Regions from separate parts of the Labrenzia sp. PHM005 genome, predicted to be linked through region 1. Evidence: predicted binding sites of a transcription regulator. Region 1 holds the regulator's gene; the other holds the start of a gene.
What was found. Region 1 encodes LexA, which represses DNA repair genes until DNA is damaged. Its sites were predicted from a motif close to TGTTCNNNNTGTGTTCNG; they were not measured.
Positions count from the first base shown of each region.

Region 2: FJ695_RS26195 (PA0069 family radical SAM protein) is a predicted target of LexA. The motif match lies at 1,882-1,899, and genes of this name have one in related genera.

Region 1 covers NZ_CP041191.1:3,632,469-3,635,879, forward strand. Annotated here, with positions in the region: gene FJ695_RS16440 (ComEC/Rec2 family competence protein) at 1-1,690, shown strand, start outside; gene lexA (transcriptional repressor LexA) at 1,744-2,460, opposite strand; gene FJ695_RS16450 (helix-turn-helix domain-containing protein) at 2,791-3,336, opposite strand.
Region 2 covers NZ_CP041191.1:5,795,914-5,799,324, reverse strand. Annotated here, with positions in the region: gene FJ695_RS26200 (ABC transporter substrate-binding protein) at 1-703, shown strand, start outside; gene FJ695_RS26195 (PA0069 family radical SAM protein) at 727-1,863, opposite strand; gene FJ695_RS26190 (glycosyltransferase) at 1,970-2,662, shown strand; gene FJ695_RS26185 (SDR family oxidoreductase) at 2,730-3,411, shown strand, end outside.

The DNA.
Region 1 (3,411 bases):
CGCGACCGGGTTTTCATATGGCCCTCCAAAAAAAATCAGCGGACAACCTCCGACGCTCATACGGCAGGTTGAACGGCACATCGATCATCTGCGCAAATATCTTGCGCAGCGGATTTCAGCTGTCTTGCCGGACGGTCCGGAAAAGTCGCTTTCCGTTGCGCTTCTCGTCGGAGATCGGAGCGGTATCGACGAAAAAACAGAGGAAAGCCTCAGAGCTGCCGGATTGGCGCACATACTGGCGATTTCCGGGCTGCACATGGCTCTTTTTGCTGGCGGTGCTTACGCGGTGTCACTCGGGGTCTTGGCTCTCCTTCCCGGGTTTGCATTGCGTTGGCCGTTGCACAAAGTCGCGGCGCTGTTGGCGCTCGGCGCTGCGGTTTTTTATTTGCTGCTCTCTGGGGCGTCGGTGGCAACCCAGCGGTCTTTCATCATGATCGCCCTGGTTTTTCTGGGCATATTGACCGGGCGGCGCGGATTGACCTTGCGGACGGCTGCTTTGGCTGGGCTGTTTCTTTTGTTGTTGGCACCAGAAAGGCTGTTTTATCCCGGGTTTCAAATGTCGTTCGCGGCCGTGATTGCTTTGATCGCGGTTTACGACCTTTGGCGGCGCCAACAAAAGGAAGCTGGTTTTTCCTCAAAGCCTCGGTCTCTTCCGGCCCGGCTGGGTGTGAGCATCGCCAAATGGGCTGCTGGGCTGTTCGTCACTGCTCTGGTTGCTGGAGCTGCGACCGGGATAATCGGGGCTTACCATTTCTCCCGGGTCGCGCCTTATGGGATCGTCGGGAATATGCTGGGTATGCCGGTGTTTTCTCTGGTTGTTATGCCCATGGGGGTTCTGGCGCTTGTCTTGATGCCCTTTGGCCTCAGTGCTGTGCCGCTGAAGGTGATGAGCGCTGGTCTGGGGATGTTGATTGATGTCGCAACTTTTACCGAAAACCTTGCCCCGGACGCGGGCCGGATCGGAACGTTAGGGGCAGCGCCTGCTGCTCTGTTGATGGCTGCGCTCTTTGTCTGTTTGCTCGCGCCTGGCCGAATTCGAAGCTTCAGTCTGGTTCCCTTGGGGGCCGCCATAACACTTATGACATTGTCGCGCGCGCCCGATATTCAAATCGCGGCGGCAGGGCCGCAACTCGCTGCTCGCGATAGGCAAGGAGATCTGCGCCTCTCCCATGTCCGCAAGTCCTTTGCCGCTGAAATCTGGCTTGAGGGGGAGGGTGAAGGATTGGGGGCGATTAAGTCGCGCAAGATGAGTTCGGTTCAGCGCCGATGTGATCCTGACGGATGTGTGGTGCTCGCATATCCGCCTAATGACAAAAGTTACTCGGATCCGATACCGCTCAAAATCGGTGTGTCAAAAACGGTGCAGGCTCTTTTCGAAGATTGCCAAAAGGCAGATATTATCGCGACCGATAAAATCGTGCCTGGGTTCTGCCAATCGAGCGTGATTTTGGATCAAGTTATTCGGGAAAAAAGAGGGGCTGTTTCGATTTGGCTGGAACCGTCCGATGGGTCTGCGAGCGGCTGGTCCGGAAAGACGGCATTAGAGCGGGCCACCAATCAAAGAGACGCAATACCCGGCATCAAACGTGTGGTTTATGCTCTTCCCCGATTACCGCGGCCCTGGAACCGGCCAGGCACAATAACCCGCGCTAGTTTGAGGTCAAAAGCCAAATCCTCCGCAAAGCCATAGACCTTGCGGAGAAGATTAATTCCAAAACCTGTTGAGCTGAAAAAGGACCCGCCTCAGTATTGCCGAAACAGCGCCACGAGACGGCCCTGAACACGCACACGACCCGGTCCGAAAATCCGAGTTTCATAGGCCGGATTGGCCGCTTCCAGTGCGATCGATGCGCCTTTTTTGCGCAGCCGCTTCAAAGTGGCTTCTTCATCATCAACCAGCGCCACGACAATGTCGCCGCTGTCAGCACTGTCGATTCGCCGGATTAAAACCGTATCGCCGTCCAAGATGCCTGCGTCGATCATGGAATCGCCGCGCACTTCAAGCGCATAATGTTCGCCTTTGCCAAGAAGCTCCGGCGGGACGCTGATGGAGTGGCTGTGGGTCTGGATCGCCTCGATTGGAACACCGGCGGCAATCCGGCCCATAACCGGGATTTCCGTTGCCGCACTTGCAACCGCTGCAGGCGCTGCGACTGGCGCGGGTGCTGGTTTTCCAAGCGACCCTTCGATAACTTCGGGAGAAAAACTGCCGCGCGGCCGCGGGCTGCCGAGGCCCGGCGCGATCGAATCGGGCAGGCGGACAACTTCCATCGCTCTCGCCCGGTTCGGCAGACGGCGGATAAAACCGCGTTCTTCCAAAGCTGTGATGAGCCGGTGAATACCGGACTTGGACCTCAGATCGAGCGCGTCTTTCATTTCATCGAAAGACGGCGGCACCCCAGTTTCCTTCAGTCTTTCATGGATGAACATGAGCAGTTCATACTGCTTGCGCGTCAGCATATCAGCTTCCCCTGATCTTGAGGATCAATTGGTACAAATCAAGAACACCCTACCTGTTCTCATTGTGTTCTGCAAGGGTAAACGTTCTCTTACTGTTCTAATTGTAGCTGTCAGAATTAAACGGCACTGGAAGCGGTTTATCTGGCCGTAAATAAATGGCAGAAGAGTTCAAAGAGCGTATTGTTTTCAAAAGGTTGGGTGATCATCGATTGCAGACCGTAGGGTCCGCAATATCAGTCAGTGCAAATAAAACGTGGAACGTATTGAAAACAAATGGAGAATTTACTTCGATGTTAGACGCTTCCGGTCCTGGAGTGTTCGACTGCGGACCTATTGCGGACCCTGTTTGTTTCGGTGTTTGATCGCCCGTGCAAAGTACGGGAGGTCGTATCGGTCGACATTTCGGATATATTCTTTGAACTCTTCGTTGGTCATGCGCCCGCTATCCACCAACGCCTTTTTCTCTCGTTCGATGAATTCAGCAAATATCAACATCGCCAGTCCTATGGATTCACCTTCTGCCTGAATTTCCTTCGCTTCCATGAAAGCAAGTTCTTCGGGGGCGTGCTGTTCCAGAAGCTCGATGAGGATCCGTTCGCCAGTTAGCTTCATGGTTATTATCCGGAAATCATCGATGGCAGTTTCAATCAATTCGGACTGTTGTCGCTGTAATGCCTCTCCAAAGAGAAAGTAATCTATCTTTTCTCCAGTTCCGGCACAGGCCTGCAACAGAAACTCAAGCGGAATCGAGTTTCTTGCTTTCCAGGATGAAACAGTCTTGTTCGATACCTCAAAATATTCAGATACGGCCAAATCTGTTTTGAGGTTGAGAGCATTTTTTACTCTATCAATGACTTGCGTCGCGTTGATCTTCAATTCTTATCTTCTCACTGGAAATCTGCATAAGGCAGAAAAAATATTGACATCTGCGAATCGCAGTCATTTAATCTG
Region 2 (3,411 bases), 2.2 Mb from region 1:
CGAGGACGTGCGTCCCGTTTTTGTGATCATGCAGCAAGACCCATATGCATACATTGATAACAAAGGCGACACTGCCGGTTATCTCTTCACGATTGCAAATATGATCCTGAAAGAAGCCGGTTATCCTGAAAATGCCCGAATAGCTCCGATCAAACGCATGATTAGCGATGTTGCAAGCGGTGCGGCGGATTGCACAATCGCCGCAAGTTCGCCTTTTGCACGCAAAACCTTCACCCAAGTGGAGCCGATTGGCCACATGCTGAGTGTTGGAATAATGCCGCGCAAAGGGATCGTCTTGAGCTCCTATGAAGATTTGAAGGGCTTGAGAATTGGCGTTCCGAGCGGAATGAGCATCGGCGATCCGTTTGACAGTGATGCTACGCTTAACAAGGTTGTCACACCTGACTATGAAAAAAGTTCCTTGATGCTGGCGTACGGCCGGATCGACGCGATCATGGGGGCCACTGAAAGCATTCGCTTCAGCGCCTATAAGAAGGCGGGTATTTTGCGGCCGATCTTTGGGGAGCCGCTTGTTACCCAGAAGTATCCAAAAATGCTTATGTGTAACAAGGATTTGCCAGGGGACGGATACGTGCTGCGTTTGAAGGAAGCAACCCAAAGGCTAAAAGCTGGCGGAGAAATTCAGGATGTCATCCGTGACTTTTTCTCTTTCAAAATCAGCGAACGCACCCAGCTCCAGTAAAGCCTAGAGCACCGGACTAGACGTCACTCAAACAGGCTCAATTGAACCCCGCCCTTTTGCGGCTGGATGAAATGGTCTGTTGAGAGTTTCTTCTTGCGCAAGTTCAGGCCAAACCGTTTGGCTGCCAGAGAAAAGCGTTTTGAAATCTGATCGGCATAAGGGCCCCGCCCGCGCATGCGCTCCCCCCATTTGGCATCATAATCCTTGCCGCCGCGCATGGAACGGATCAGGTTCATGACATGGCGGTAGCGGTCCGGACGGTTGCGGAGCAGCCAGTCGCGAAAGAGTTCGGACACTTCCAGCGGAAGGCGCAGCAGGATAAAGGCAGCTTCACTTGCACCGTGGTCTGCCGCCGCTTCCAGAAGGCCTTCAATTTCGCTGTCGGTCAGCGCCGGGATGATTGGGGCCATCATCACTGACGTAGGTATACCGGCTTCGCTCAGGGCTTTGACTGCGGCGAGCCGTTTGTGGGGTGCAGATGCCCGCGGCTCTATCGTCCGGCAGAGTTTTTTGTCCAGTGTGGTCACCGACAGTGCGACCTTGACCAGATTGCGTTCTGCCAGCCGCGCCAGCACCTCAATGTCCCGTGTGACCAACGCCGACTTGGTGACAATCGCCACCGGATGCCCGCAAGCCTCCAGGACTTCCAGGATCTCGGGCATCAGCTTGTAACTGCGTTCCATCGGTTGATAAGGATCGGTGTTGGTGCCAATCGCAATCACCTTTGGCTGATACCCCGGCTTGGAAAGCTCCCGCTCCAAAAGTTGGGCTGCGTTTGGTTTGGCGAACAGCCGGGTTTCAAAATCGAGCCCCGGCGACAGGCCCATAAAGGCGTGGCTGGGCCTTGCGAAACAATAGATGCAGCCATGTTCGCACCCCCGGTATGGGTTGATGGATCGGTCGAAGGAAATATCCGGCGATTCATTGCGGGTGATGATCGTTCGGGCGCGTTCTTCTTGCACTTCTGTTTTGAGAGGGGGGAGCTCATCAAGACTGTCCCAGCCATCATCAAAAGCCTCGCGGGAGAGCTTCTCAAACCGGCCAGACCGGTTGGTTGCCGCAGCCCGTCCCCGGCGCCGGTCTGCAGCAAGGTGGCTGGTATCGGTCACGTCACCACCGCTTGAGGTGGAAAGTGGGTCGCTAGGCTGTGCGAGGGTCATAAACTGCCGACTCTTTATGAGAACATAGAGAGAACATTAGTCGGTTTCAGCGCCGGAACAAGCCCCTTGCTCGCACTTTCAAAAGTTTCGTGGCATAAAAAGGGTCATGATTAGTGTCATAATTCCGACCGAGAATTCCGAAGTGGATCTTGTTCACGCCTTAGCCGCGCTGGTTCCAGCTGCTGCTGAAGGCGTGGTCCGTGAAGTCATCATTGTGGATGGCGGCTCAACCGACAATACCGACAAGGTCGCCGATGCCGCTGGCTGCACCTTCGTGACCCATAAGGGCCCGCGCAGCGCACGTCTTGCCCATGGCGCCAAAGTCGCCAAACGCGGTGACTGGCTGTTGTTCCTTCAGCCTGAAACCCTGCTGGAAAGCGGCTGGCATCATGAGGTTCAGGCGTTTATCGAACGCGCATCGCGCACCCCAAAAGGCCCCAAGACAGCGGCGGCGTTCCGCTTGCGGTATGAAGCCTTCGGCATGGGCGCCAGATTGTCTGAAAAAGCGGCCTCTGTCCGCAGTCAGCTGCTCGGCATGCCCTATGGCAATCAGGGGCTTTTGATCTCCCGCCAATTCTACGAAAAGCTCGGCGGCCACCGGCCCTTGCCGGAGATGGAAGATCTCGACATTGCCAAGCGGATCGGCCGCGGGCGGATGGTGTTTTTAAGAGCGGCAGCCGTTTCCTCAGGGGAGCCGGGACACGAAGGGGTTTCGTCCGGTCTGCGTCCTGCTCTGGCCCGGTTTGCCATCGGGGCCTTGCGTCTACCGGCCAGTGTGGCGGTCAAACTGCACGGCTAGTGGATTAATTCGCACGCGTGTTCTCCTACAAAGTGGTAATGATAGGAAATACCACTTGGAGGCAACTGTGCAGACTGTTTTGATCATTGGTGCAGGTGCTGGAATTTCTGGCGGGGTTGCCAGGCGTTTCGGGCGGGAAGGGTACAAAATCGGTTTGGTGGCCCGGTCGGCCGCTGCTCTTGAACTGCAATGCAATGAGCTGGCAGCGGCCGGCATGGGGGCGTGTTTCGAGACGGCAGATGCAGGTGACCCTCCCAGGCTGCAATACGCGATTGAGCGATTGACAGAACAACTCGGGCCCATTGATGTTCTGATCTACAATGCATCCGTGATGCGGCCCGCTTCTCCACTTGAACTGTCCACAGAACAGCTAAGCCACGAGTTTTCAGTCAATCTTCTCGGTGCTTTTCAAGCAGCTCAGCAGGTCGCTCCTTCAATGATCAGGCGCGGTTTAGGAGCAATTCTCTTTACAGGAGGCGGACTGGCGCTCGAACCCTATCCGGAATGGACCTCTCTTGCTCTTGGTAAGGCGGCTTTGCGAAGCCTATCCTTGTCTCTTTATAAGGAGTTATCTCCAAAAGGGGTGCACGTCTCGGTCCTGGCAGTCTGTGGGATTGTGGAACAGCGCGGGCCCTTCGATCCGGATATCATCGCTGACGAGTATTATCGGGTCGCGACGGCCCCCAACGGAATAGAAGACCGGGAAGTGATTATTCAGCCCGAAGGGACGGATGTTTTCTACAACGATC